One region of the Hymenobacter cellulosivorans genome, then DNA from elsewhere that is predicted to be linked to it. Evidence: riboswitches for the same ligand, from Rfam matches in the RefSeq annotation. Region 1 holds a riboswitch; each other region holds the start of a gene.

Evidence for each region. A riboswitch is a leader RNA that binds a small molecule or an ion and turns the genes downstream of it on or off. The one in region 1 is predicted to bind S-adenosylmethionine.
Region 2: it holds a riboswitch for S-adenosylmethionine, as region 1 does, so the genes downstream of both, metH (methionine synthase) here and MUN80_RS01590 (O-acetylhomoserine aminocarboxypropyltransferase/cysteine synthase family protein) in region 1, are expected to answer to the same signal.
Region 3: it holds a riboswitch for S-adenosylmethionine, as region 1 does, so the genes downstream of both, MUN80_RS09720 (phosphoadenylyl-sulfate reductase) here and MUN80_RS01590 (O-acetylhomoserine aminocarboxypropyltransferase/cysteine synthase family protein) in region 1, are expected to answer to the same signal.
Region 4: it holds a riboswitch for S-adenosylmethionine, as region 1 does, so the genes downstream of both, MUN80_RS15005 (amino acid permease) here and MUN80_RS01590 (O-acetylhomoserine aminocarboxypropyltransferase/cysteine synthase family protein) in region 1, are expected to answer to the same signal.

What each region holds. Positions count from the first base shown of each region.
Region 1 is NZ_CP095049.1:347,412-350,613, reverse strand. Features, by position in the region: gene MUN80_RS01595 (homoserine O-acetyltransferase family protein) at 1-63, opposite strand, end outside; gene MUN80_RS01590 (O-acetylhomoserine aminocarboxypropyltransferase/cysteine synthase family protein) at 328-1,713, opposite strand; SAM riboswitch class I at 2,096-2,208, opposite strand; gene MUN80_RS01585 (LysM peptidoglycan-binding domain-containing protein) at 2,386-2,694, opposite strand; gene MUN80_RS01580 (hypothetical protein) at 2,921-3,202, shown strand, end outside.
Region 2 is NZ_CP095049.1:867,909-871,110, reverse strand. Features, by position in the region: gene metH (methionine synthase) at 1-1,216, opposite strand, end outside; SAM riboswitch class I at 1,288-1,397, opposite strand; gene MUN80_RS03810 (PA14 domain-containing protein) at 1,515-2,465, shown strand; gene MUN80_RS03805 (OmpA family protein) at 2,405-3,202, shown strand, end outside.
Region 3 is NZ_CP095049.1:2,299,905-2,303,106, forward strand. Features, by position in the region: gene cysD (sulfate adenylyltransferase subunit CysD) at 1-658, opposite strand, end outside; gene MUN80_RS09720 (phosphoadenylyl-sulfate reductase) at 724-1,485, opposite strand; SAM riboswitch class I at 1,767-1,857, opposite strand; gene pbpC (penicillin-binding protein 1C) at 2,206-3,202, opposite strand, start outside.
Region 4 is NZ_CP095049.1:3,532,857-3,536,058, reverse strand. Features, by position in the region: gene MUN80_RS15010 (lipopolysaccharide biosynthesis protein) at 1-223, shown strand, start outside; gene MUN80_RS15005 (amino acid permease) at 574-2,022, opposite strand; SAM riboswitch class I at 2,339-2,432, opposite strand; gene MUN80_RS15000 (TIGR02117 family protein) at 2,918-3,202, shown strand, end outside.

The DNA.
Region 1 (3,202 bases):
CAGCGTCGCGCCACTTTCGAGCACGAGTCCCGCCGGAAGGTTCAAAAGCCGAGGCTGATTCATGAGGCAATAGGTCGGGTTGGGCAGCCCGCTGGTAAGCGGCGGGCTTTAATATCAATGCAATAGCGCGCGGGCTGAGCCGGCTGGTCCGTCTTGCATCAGTCCCACCCAATGAAGGTTTTGGTGGACCTCTGCCGGCTCAACCCGGGCTATTGCGGAATGGTCAGGATGATTCCTCTCTCACAACTCCTCATCCTGCCATTCACGGCGCTGCCGTAGCCGGAGCAGACGGGCCACTCTCATTGCCCGCCAAGTCTCCTCTCTACTTTAGACCTCCAGCGGGGCAGCGTGTTCTACTTCGGGCTGCACCACGGCGTCTTCCTCGTCGTCGGAAGTCGTGGGGGCAGCGTTGCGCACGGCGTCGAAGGCCTGGGCCAAGTCTGCGCGGATGTCTTCGAAATGTTCAATACCTACCGACAGGCGCAGCGAAGTGGGCGTCACGCCGGCAGCGCGCTGCTCTTCCTCCGAAAGCTGCTGGTGGGTGGTAGCCGAGGGTTGAATAATCAGCGTCTTGGCGTCGCCCACGTTGGCCAGGTGGCTCACTAGCTTTAGGTTGTCGATAAACTGGGTGGCCGTTTCCTTGCTGCCTTTGATGCTGAAAGTCAGTACGCCGCCGTAGCCGCGCTTCAGGTATTTCTGGGCCAAGGCGTGGTAGGGGCTGCTCTTTAGGCCCGGATAATTCACACTCTCCACCTGCGGGTGCTGCTCCAGCCAGGTGGCAATGCGCAGGGCGTTTTCCACGGTGCGGTCGACGCGCAAACTCAGGGTTTCGAGGCCGATGAGCAGCTGCCAGGAGTTGAAGGGGCTGATGGCCGGACCGAAGTCGCGCAGGCCTTCCACACGGGCCCGGATGATGAAGGCAATGTTGCCAAACGGCCCATTCTTGCCGAACACGTCGTTGAATACCAAGCCGTGGTAGCCTTCCGAGGGCTCGGTGAACTGCGGAAACTTGCCGTTGCCGAAGTCGTACTTGCCGCCGTCCACAATCACGCCGCCGATGCTGGTGCCGTGCCCGCCAATCCACTTCGTGGCCGATTCTACCACAATGTGGGCGCCGTGCTCCAGGGGCCGGAACAGGTAGCCGCCCGCCCCGAAGGTATTGTCGACAACCAGCGGCAGGTCGTGCTTTTCGGCAATGGCCGCAATCCGCTCAAAGTCCGGAATGCTGAAGCTCGGGTTGCCGATGGTTTCGAGGTAAATAGCCTTGGTGCTCTCGTCAATCAGCTGCTCAAACGAAGCCGGGTTGTCGCCGTCGGCAAAGCGCACTTCGATGCCCAGGCGCTTGAAAGCCACTTTAAACTGGTTGTACGTGCCGCCATAGAGGTGGGAGCTGCTTACAAAATTGTCGCCGGCCTGCAGGATGTTGTTCAGGGCAATAAACTGTGCCGCCTGCCCCGAGCCCGTGGCTAGGGCCGCTACTCCGCCTTCCAACGCCGCTACGCGCTGCTCAAACACGTCGGTGGTGGGGTTCATCAGCCGGGTGTAGATGTTGCCAAACTCCTTCAGCGCAAACAGGTTGGCCCCGTGCTCGGCGTTCTTGAAAACATAGGAAGTCGTTTGGTAAAGCGGTACGGCGCGGGCTCCGGTTACGGGGTCGGGCTGCTGGCCGGCGTGAAGTTGCAGGGTCTCGAATTGCAGGGCTTGCGTGGACATGATACGGCTGAGTTAAGAAGTCTTTGAAATGAAGTTTCAGATTGTCAGCTGGTTGGAGTCATGGCGACGGCAACCAGGAAGGCATCCGGAGCCCCAAAAGGCTGCAGCGGAGCCCGGCCAGACCCTGCGCCGAAGTGCACCAGCAAGTGGCCGCACACGGTGGGAAAGCCAGAAAAAAGGAGAAAGGGGAGAAGCTAGGCGCTCAGTGGGCTAGCAACAGCAACAACACGTGGACCAACTGCACATTCGCATTCGTGCGGCCAGCCGGGGCGAAAACCCAGCGGCGAAAACGCGCAAACCCATCGGCGAGGCAGCGGGCACAGAGGCGGCTGCAGCGGATGGGGAGATGAAAGCGGAAGCGGGGTTGTTTTCCATGGTACTCGACTTATAGCTCCCGCGGGCCTTACGCCGGGCGGGCAGGAATTGGCACCTTTCATCAGATGAAGGTTGCCAGCGGGTCAGGGAGCCTGTTCTCTCGCCGCTTCTGTATAAATTCTTTCAAACTGTCCCATCGTTCTGGGAGAGTACCGGGTTGGTGACTGCAAATGTACAGATGGAATTGAGAAGACCAAATTCTGCGAAAAGTTTTTTTGCTTTTCCAAAAAAGCAGGCAGAAAAAAACGCCGCCCGAAGCTCGGGCGGCGTTTCCAACCTTTTTCTGCAAAAAAGGACCTAAAGGGTAGGTAACGTAAGCTGCTGACCCACTTCGATATGGTCGGGGTTAGCGCCAATAATAGCTTTGTTTGCTTCGTAAATCTGGTGCCACTTCGAGGCGTCACCGTAGTGGTTTTTGGCAATCTTGGAGAGTGAATCTCCACTTACCACAGTGTAAGAGTCGCCTTTTGCGGCGGCGGGTTGCGCCGTGGGGTTGGCAGCGGCATTATTATTTCCGAAAAAATCGGTGCCACCGGCGGCGGGCTTGGCGGCGGGTTGAACCGGTTTTTCTTCGCCTTTATTGCTGAGGAAATCGAACAGTCCCATGAGTATGTGTCGGTTAAGGTGAGGGGAGAGTGGCAGTACCGCATGTGCCTGACGGCCACGGTATCAGGGGCTATTACGCCCCGGGGTTGAAATTGGTTGTGGCCGCCTAAGCCCAGCCGTGCTAGGCTTAACTCTTTAGCTTCTGCCCCGTAAGAACCGCAACGCTAGCCGCTATTTGGGCGGCGGCGGGTTGTTTTTGTCCTTCCCCAAAACCCTTTCTTTCCTCATGAAAACTCTCCCCACTTCCTTTCGCTTACTCGCCAGCCTGCTGACGCTGGCCGTTCTGTTCCTGTCTGCCTGCGGTAGCAAGGAAGGTAAAGTTGAAGGCGTAAATATGCTCTACGGTACGGAGAGCAAGGTCTGGAAAACTGACAAAGAGCTCAGCGCCGGCGGCGAGAAAGTGAAACAGACCGACGCCCAGGAAGACGAGCGGCTTACGTTCTTCGCCAACGGTCAGTACAACATGACTTCACCCGCCGGGGCCGTCAATGGTAAGTACACCTTCGAC
Region 2 (3,202 bases), 520 kb from region 1:
TCACGTCGAGGACCTGGGCGCCGCCCTCCACCTGGTCGCGGGCTACCTGCAGGGCCTGCTCGTAGGCGCCGGTGCGGATGAGGCGGGCAAAGGCCCGGGAGCCGGTCACGTTGCACCGCTCCCCCACGTTGACAAACAGCGAATCAGGATAAATGCCGAAGGGCTCCAGGCCAGCCAGGCGGGTAGCCTGGGGGACGGGGTGGAGCTGGCGGGGCGGATACTTCTCGGCCAGCTTAGCCAGCTCGGCAATGTGCTGGGGGGTGGTGCCGCAACAACCGCCGGCCACCGTCACGATGCCGTCCTTGAGGTAGTTTTCCACCACGGCCGCGAATTCCTGGGCCGACTCGTCGTAGCCGCCGAAGGCGTTGGGCAGGCCGGCGTTGGGGTAGGCCGAAATGTGCACGTCGGCAATACGGCTCAGCTCTTTCACGTACACCTGGAGCTGGTCGGCGCCCAAAGCGCAGTTCAAACCTACGCTCAGCAGCGGCAGGTGGCTGATAGAGTTCCAGAACGCCTCCACCGTCTGCCCGCTCAGCGTGCGGCCCGAGGCATCGGTGATGGTACCCGAAATCATGACCGGCACGACTTTGCCGCCCTCGTCGAAGAACTTCTGCACCGCAAACAAAGCGGCCTTGGCGTTGAGCGTGTCGAAGATGGTTTCGATGAGCAGCGTATCGGAGCCCCCTTCTACCAAGCCGCGCACCTGCTCCAGGTAGGCCGTGGCTAGCTCGTCGAAGGTCACGGCGCGGAAGCCGGGCCGGTTCACGTCGGGCGACAAGGAGGCCGTACGGTTCGTGGGTCCGATAGCACCGGCCACGAAGCGGGGCTTGGCGGGATTCTGGGCCGTAAACTCGTCGGCTACTTCCTTGGCAATGCGCGCCGACTCATAGTTGAGCTCATACACGATATGCTCCAGCCCGTAGTCGGCCTGGGCAATGGTGGTGCCACTGAAGGTGTTGGTTTCCACCATGTCGGCCCCGGCCGCGAAGTAGTCGGCGTGAATACCCCGGATGATGTCGGGGCGGGTCAGGCTGAGCAGGTCGTTGTTGCCGCGCAGGGGCTTGGGGTGGTCCACGAAACGGGTGCCACGGAAGTCAGCCTCGTCCAGCGTGTGGCGCTGAATCATGGTGCCCATGGCGCCATCGAGCACAAGGATGCGCTGCTGGAGAATATCGTAAAGCGGGGAGTCGGGGCGGCGGAGCGTGGCTGGTTGCATATCGGCTCAGTTAAGGAAACTAGCGGCGAAAAAGTGCCTATCCAGAAAGAGCCGCGCAGGGGCGCGTCCTGTTCTTATCTTCTTCCACAGCCGAGGCTCTAGAATGGGAGTTAGCACCTTGTTTTATTTCAGGTTGCTAAGACGTCGTCGGGCCCAATCCCTCGGTCTTTCTGGATAAGTAACAAAGCGAAGATACAGCGGGAAATTCCGGAATCCAATTTTGTGCGGTGCAGCTTCGTTAGCTCTGCGCCCTCATCCGGCTGGTTATTACCTTATCGTCCCAACACTTCCTTACTCTATGCTGCCACGCTTACGCCTCGCGATTCTTATAACCTTACTGCTGCTGCCCGGCTGGGGGCTATGGGCCCAAACCGCCGCCACGCCCGCCGAACACGGGCTGCGTGGGCAATATTACGAGGGTAAAAACTTCGAAAAGCTGGTTTTGACCCGCAAGGACCCTGCCGTCAACTTCGACTGGAGCCGACGGCAAAACGGCCCCGGCCAGCCTATTAAGTTCTTTGTGTCGCCGGGGCCGGGCGTACCCAGTACCTGGTTTTCGGCGCGCTGGACGGGCTACATTCTGGCTCCTAAAACCGGGGTTTATACCTTCACCATGGCCACTGATGACGGCATGCGGGTGTGGGTCGGGGGCCGCCAGATCCTGGATTCCTGGGTCGACCAGCCCATTACCCGGTTTACTGCCCAAATGAAGCTCACGGCTGGCCGCTACTACTCGGTGCGGGTGGAATATTATCAGGTGGAGCGGGATACCAAGGCCTTGCTGGCCTGGCAACTGCCGGGCTCTACGGCCGAACCGGTGCCGGTACCAACCCAAAGCCTATATGTAAATCTGCCCGTCACGGCCGAGCCCTTTGTGGCCCCGTCGAAAGCAGCTTCGACGGAAGGCACCATTCGTATTATATCGGCTCCACCAGGCAAAACAGTCCCTGCCACCGCTACGGCCGTGAAGCCGAGCCGGGGCGTGACGGTGGCCGGCAAGCTGCCGGGCGGCATCGGGCTGCAGGCTACGTATTACGCGGGTTCAGTGCGCGGAGCGGCAGTGCACAGTCGGGTAGAGCCGGTGGTAAACGTGACCTGGAAAGGAGCTCCGCCCGCGCCGGGCGCACCCGGGCAGGGCTTTTCGGTGCGCTGGACGGGCTACGTCTACGCCCCGAATCGGGAATCTACGTGCTGCATACCGAGTGGGACGATGCCACCGACGTACGCTTTGCCGGCGACGACGTGCTGAGTATGGAAAAGTACGAGCCGGCGTATTTTGGCTCCCGCAAGCCTCCTATTCCGGTAGACATGGTCTACCAGCTGGAAGCGGGCTATTTTTACCAGATTGATCTGGCTTACAAGAATGTGCAGGGCGTGTCGGGGGCGGTGCTGTCGTGGGCGCGGCCGACGGCCTTGGGCAACCCTGCCACGCTGGAAGCAGCCTTTGCGGCGAAGGACCGGGCCAAGTTGACAGTGATTCCCAAGCAGTATTTGTATCCCGAGCTGCCCCGGCCGCTACCCGAACCCGTTGTCGTGGCCGTCAAGCCGGCGAAGGTTCCGGTGGCTGGGCCGAAGCCCACGGTGGCCGCGGTCCGGCCAGTTCGGCCGGTGGTAGCTGCGCCCAAGCCGTTGGCCGTTCGGGTAGCCGCGCCGGTAACTGAGCTGCCCGACCTGAGTGCGTTGAGCAAAGGCGCGGCCGTCACGCTATCCAACCTGTATTTCACCCAGAGCACGGCCACCCTGCTGCCCACTTCCCGCCCAGCGCTGAATGCGTTGGCAAAAAAGCTACAAGCCGAGCCTGCGCTGCGCCTGGAAATAGCGGGCCACACCGACAACGTGGGCGAACCAGCTAAAAACCTGCTTCTCTCCGAGCAGCGGGCCCAGGTGGTGCGTCGCTATTTAGTGCAGCAGGGCATCGACTCGGTGCGGCTCACGGCCCGGGGCTATGGCGGCACCCGACCCGTGGCCGATAACCGCGACCCGCAG
Region 3 (3,202 bases), 2.0 Mb from region 1:
GCAGCACCACACAGGTGCGCGGGTGGCCGAAGTAGATGCTGGGCAGGGCAATGTTTTCGCGCTGAATGTAGCGCCACACGTCCAGCTCGGTCCAGTTGGAAATCGGGAACACGCGCACGTTTTCGCCGCGCTGAATCCGGCCGTTGTACACGTTCCAAAGCTCGGGGCGCTGGCGCTTGGGGTCCCACTGGCCGAACTCGTCGCGCACCGAGAAGATGCGCTCCTTGGCCCGGGCCTTTTCCTCGTCGCGCCGGGCCCCGCCAATGCAGGCATCAAACTGGAATTCCTCGATGGTTTCGAGCAGGGTGTAGGTTTGCAGCGGGTTGCGGCTGGGAAACTTGCCGCCCGGCTCGCGTAGGCGCTGCCGCTTGATGGTGTCTTCCACGCTACGTACGATGAGCTTTTCGCCCAATTGAGCCGCCAGCTCGTCGCGGAACTGGAGTACTTCGGGAAAGTTGTGGCCGGTATCCACGTGCACCAGCGGGAAGGGAAAGCGGCCGGGACGAAAGGCCTTTTCGGCCAGGCGCGTTAGCACAATCGAGTCTTTGCCCCCCGAAAACAGTAGGGCCGGGCGCTCAAACTGGCCCGCAACTTCCCGCAGAATATGAATGGCTTCGGCTTCCAGCCGGTCGAGGTAATCGAAGTGAGGGGTACTCATGCTCAGGTAAATCTTAAGTGCCGCGGCAGGCCCGATTGCCCGCTGATGTATAAATTGGATGCTGCTTACAGAGTCGAAGCGTTGACGGGCTCCACCACCGGGTCGGGGCCGTTGTGGGTGCTGTGCAGGCCACATTCCTTGGCCGATTGGTCTTCCCACCACCAGCGTCCGGCCCGGAAATCCTCGCCAGCTTTGATAGCCCGGGTGCAGGGCGCGCAGCCGATACTCACGAAGCCTTGCTGGTGCAGCGGGTTAAAGGGGATGCTGTGGGCATGCACAAAGTCCCAGCACTGCTCGAAAGTCCAGTCGAAAAGCGGATGAAACTTGATGAGCTGGTGGCCCGCGTCCCACTCCACCGCGTGCATATCCTGGCGGTTGGCCGACTGCTCGGCCCGGATGCCCGTAAACCAGGCCTGCTGCCCCAGCAAGGCCCGGCGCAGGGGCTCTACCTTCCGGATACCGCAGCATTCCTTGCGGTTTCCCACGCTTTCGTAGAAGCTGTTTGGGCCTTTTTCGAGCAAAAGCTGTTCGACGGCCGACTGCTGCGGAAAGTAAGGCTCAATGGATTTGCCGTAGCGCAGCAAGGTTTTATTCCAGGTGGAGTAGGTCTCCTGGAAGTTGCGGGCCGTATCCAGCGTGAAAACCTTGATAGGCAGGTTATGCTCGAAAATCAGGTGGGTAATAATCTGGTCTTCAAGGCCGAAGGAAGTCGAGAAAATGGCGGTGCCGGGAAACTGGGCGGCTACTTCCGCGAGTATTTCCGCGGCGGAAAGCCCGGCGAGCTGTTGGCGCAGGCGCGTAACCAGCGCCTCAGAGGCTACTTGCATGTTTCGAAGAGGATGTGGTTTTTCCGGGAGGAAAAGCCGGCGGCGTGGAGAGCCTGGGCGCAGCGGAGTTGTGCGAAATCAGGCAGACTATCCTGCGGTAGTCGGGAAAGGGTGGTGCGAAGTCAGCTTAGCGGGCTGAACGTCGGCACGGGCAGGAAGAAAAAGGGGGCGTGACCTGCTAGCAACACCGACAGCACATCATGCCACAACATCCAGGCTGTAGAGCAGCGGAGGTGGGAGAGAGTGTGCGGGCGTTGGACAAGGTTTTCACGACGTTGTTGTTTTTATATGGTCAGGACTTGGCACCGTTCCGCATTTGCGGTGGTTGCCGGCGCTTCGTCGAGCCTGTCTCTCCACGCCTCTGTATAAAAACAATCCTTTGATGGGTAAAGAATTGACTCTGCAAAGGTAATAGCAGGAGTTTTATAATTGCAAGTTATAGTGAAAGGAAGTAATAATGTTTGTGTGAATTGCTATGCATCAATTTGTATACTAGAACGTTGAATAGCGAAAGCAGGGGATAGTGCTATAAACTTACATTATAACTTTAGGTAATAATGCGAATGCCATTCGGCTATGATTTTTGACTGGTTTTATGTGTTTAAATAGGGATAGGGCCATATTCGGCATCGGTTGGTAGACTGACACACTGCCAAAAAGTAGGTGGGGCAGAATTGTCAACCGACAAGAAAGTCTGCTGCCGGATGTGTGGCTGGAGCGCTACAGCTCATTCACCACAATCTGAATATTAGTGTTGCGGCCGTGGTCATCGGCGCAGGAAATTTTCAGTACGCCGGCTGACGGCCGGAAAAACACCCGCTCGGTAGCCGCCGCCGTACGCAAAAATTGGTCGTTGATGTACCACGACACCTGGCGCACCTCGTTGTCGGTGGCGCAGCTGAGCAAGAGTTGCTGCTGCTCACCTTTGTTAAGTACGTACTCGGTATTGGCCAGGGGCGAAGTGATGCTGGGCGCCTTTTCCCGGCCCCCGCGCACAAGCTGGCAGCCGGGATTGTGGGGTGGCAGGCGGCGGTAAGGAATACCCTGGGCTTCTTTAAACGCCGCTACTTCGGGCAGCAGATTCGGGTATAACTCACGCCGGAAGCCAGCCGCCGGCGCGCAGGCCCGGCAGTAAGTGTATTGGCCATCGGCGGAGAGCAGCACCTCTTTCTGATGCTGGCAGCGCAGGCTAGCCGACACGCCCGGTAGGAAGTAGTCGATAATTTGGTTGGGGCAATTCTCGCCGGGCGGGCGGCCGGTTTCGGCGCATACTAGCCGGAAGTCGAGGCTGGCCGGGGGCTGAAACCAGTTGTTGGGTGAATTGTAGGCCACAGCGTTGAACAGGTCGAAGAGTAGGGGCGTGGCAATATCGGAGCCCGTAAGGGCCGGGCTGCCCTGCCCGCTGAAGTTGCCGACCCACACCCCGATGGTGTACTCTTTATTATAGCCAATGCTCCAGGCGTCGCGGCGGCCGTAGCTGGTGCCGGTTTTCCAGGCAATTTTGGGCAGCCGGACGCTGGTTTCGTAACCCACGGGCAAGTCGGGGCGGGTGAGCTGGGCCAGAATATCGGTAATGAGGAAGGCCGATGCTTCTGAGAAAAGGGCCGTGCCGGGCGTGGTTTTTACCGGAGCAGCGGGCGGCTGAATCCACTGCACGGGCGCGTACTGGCCGCCGTTGGCCAAGGTCACGTAGAGGTTGGTCAGCTCTTCCAGTGTA
Region 4 (3,202 bases), 2.9 Mb from region 1:
GTACAGCTACCGGCTCCAACCCTTTACCTGGCGCATTCCGGTGGTGCTGGCCGTGGCGGCCGGCAGCGGCCTGCTGGTGTGGCTGCTGCCCACCTTGCCCTCCAAGCTGCTCACCATGCTGCTGCGGGGCTCGGTCCTGACGGGGCTCTACGGCGGGGCCTTGCTCGGGCTGGGCTTGGTGCCCGAAGCCCAGCCGTTGCTCCGAAAGCTGCTGCGCAAATAAGCTGTACCGCGAAGTTCCACTTCGCGAGGCGTAGGCGCCGTCAGCACGACGGTCGTTCAACGTCTCGCGAAGTAAAACTTCGCGGTACATCCAAACCTTCTTCACCGATGAAGAGGCCCCACCACGACCCTGGGAGGCACCCTTCACCAGTGAAGAAGGCTTCCCAAGGCCGTGGCAGACAGCCTGCACCGGTGAAGAGCCACTAAAAAGGCCTTGGGAGGCGTTCCGCACGCGTGCAGAATGCCTCCCAAGGCCTTAAAAACAGTTTTGCACGCGTGCGGAATGCCTGCCGAGCCCTTGACCAGCGCTCCGCACGCGTGCGAGGTGCCCACCAAGCCGCTAGGATACGCCTACCCTTGGCCCTGCTCCTGGCCCAGCTTGCTGTGCTTCTTACCGTAGCCGTAGTAGATGGCCAGGCCGATGGCCAGCCACACGAAGAGCCGCAACCAGGTGTCGAGGGGCAGCGAAATCATCATCAGCACGCAGGTCAGAATGCCCAGGATAGGCACCACCGGCACCCAGGGCGTGCGGAAGCCGCGCGGAGCGTTGGGTTCTTTTTTGCGCATAATCAGCACGCCCAGGCACACCATCACGAAAGCCAGTAGGGTCCCGATACTGGTCATTTCGCCCACCACGGAGATGGGCACGAAGCCGGCAAACAGGCTGATAAAGGCCCCCAGCAGCAGGTTGGACTTGTGCGGGGTGCTGAATGTGGGGTGTACCTCGGCAAAGACTTTGGGTAGGAGCCCGTCCTTGGACATGGAGAAGAACACCCGGCTCTGCCCCATCAAATCGACCAGGATAACAGAGGTATAGCCGATGAGAATGGCGATGATAATGGCCGAGGACAACCAGCCGTAGGGCGTCTTTTCGATGGCAATAGCCACTGGGGCGGCGCTGTTTTTAAATTCGGTATAGTTGGCCACGCCCGTCAGCACGTGCCCGAAGAGAATGAAGAGCACGGTGCATACCAGCAAGGACCCGATAATGCCGATGGGCATGTTGCGCTGCGGGTTCTTGGTTTCCTGGGCCATCGTGGCCACGATATCGAAGCCGATAAAGACGAAGAACACGACCCCGGCCCCGCGCAGGATGCCGCTCCAGCCAAACTCGCCGAACGTGCCCGTGTTCTGGGGGATGTAGGGTTGGTAGTTGGCGGGGTCAATGTATTGCCAGCCCAAGGCAATGAACACCAGCACGACGGCCACCTTCAAAGTCACGACCAGGGCATTGAACCAGGCCGAGCCCGAGGTACCCCGGATGATGATGGCCGTAATAGCCAGCACGATGAGCATGGCCGGGATGTTGACCAGGCCCGTGACGGTGCCGCCATCGGCCAGCTTGGCCGTTTCGAAGGGCGACATCACCAGTTGGGGCGGAATGTGCAGGTTGAACTTGTCGAGCACCTTGACCAGGTACTGCGACCAGCTGATGGCCACCGTGGCGGCTCCCACCGAGTACTCCAGAATCAAATCCCAGCCGATAATCCAGGCAAACAGCTCGCCCATCGTAGCGTAGGAATAGGTGTAGGCCGAGCCGGCAACGGGCACCATGGAGGCAAACTCGGCGTAGCACAAGGCCGAAAAGGCGCAGCCCACGGCGGCTACCAGAAAAGACAAGGTGACGGCCGGGCCGGCGTTGTTGGCGGCGGCAATGCCGGTGAGCGAGAACAAGCCCGCCCCGATAATAACTCCGATGCCGATGGCCACCAGGCTAAAGCCGCCCAGGCTGCGCTTGAGGGTACCGGCTCCCGTTTCGGCCGCCTCGATGCGAAGCAGCTCCAGTGATTTTTTAAGCATAAAAAGAGGTAGGAACGCGCCGCAGCCCGCTCAGAGGTGAAGAAGGTTCCGGCTGCGGCCCAGCCGCTGCTGCAACAACGGCCGGCCCGCGCAACGGCGCAGAGCCCGGCCACAACCGGAGATAGAAAAGATTACGAGGCAATGGCTCCGCAGACGCGGGAGCCGGGCGGCACGGGGGCCGCAGGGGCTAGTGCCCGGCGCTTCAGCAACAGCAACAACACCCGTGCTTGCCGGCTACAGTCACCAGGGACGCAGCAGATACGGCGGCAACACAAACAGCAACGGGCAGGCGGGGGAAGCAATCCACGGCAACTTGTTTTTATATGGGCAGGAATTGGCACCGTTCCGCCAGGGGGCGGGGGGTTGCCGGCGCTTCGCGGAGCCTGTCTCTCAGCGCCTCTGTATAAAAACAATCCTTTGGGCAGAAAGAATTGATGGCGCAAAGGTAGCGCGGCCCGGGCCGGATTTGCAACCGGGCCGCTAAATTCACCACCGGAAGGCGTGCCAGGCAGTCCGCCTGGGCAGCCACCGCGGCCGGGAACCCATTGGGAGTGGGCCGGGAGCAATAAAAACGTCATGTCGAGCGAAGCGAGACATCTCACGTGCAAAGGCAATTGTATTACTATTGCAACGGCAGCACGCGCGGTTCCTCCCTGCACTCGGAAGGACGTTCCCTTGTTTCAACCAAGCCCCCGCTGCGTTACCTGCCCTAGCCGGCCCGCTCCTGCCGCAGCTTAACCTAATGCGGGCAAAAGCAGTAGGTGTCGGTACGGTTTCGGCGCCTGGGCGCTGGTTAGCCGTTTTGCTTGTCTTCCTCGTTCATCCTCACCGGCCGGGCGGCGGCTTTTTACACTGCCAGCTGCTTACAGCTACCGCCCCGGCCCTTCTGCACCCTATGCACCCCGGAGTAAAAACCGCCCTGAAAATAACCGGCTACACCCTTGGCTCCCTCGTGGCCGTGGCCGGCCTCTACGTCGCCTCCTCGTTTGCCTTGTCCCGCATTCCGGTCAACGCCCAGGACCAGGACCCGGCCGAAGACGTGGACATCTACATCCTCTCCAACGGCGTGCACACCGACATTGTGACGCCGGTGCGCACCCGCTACATCGACTGGACCACGCTGGTGCCCTTCGACAACACGCCCGCCCGCGACGCGTCGGCCCAGTACGTGGGCTTCGGC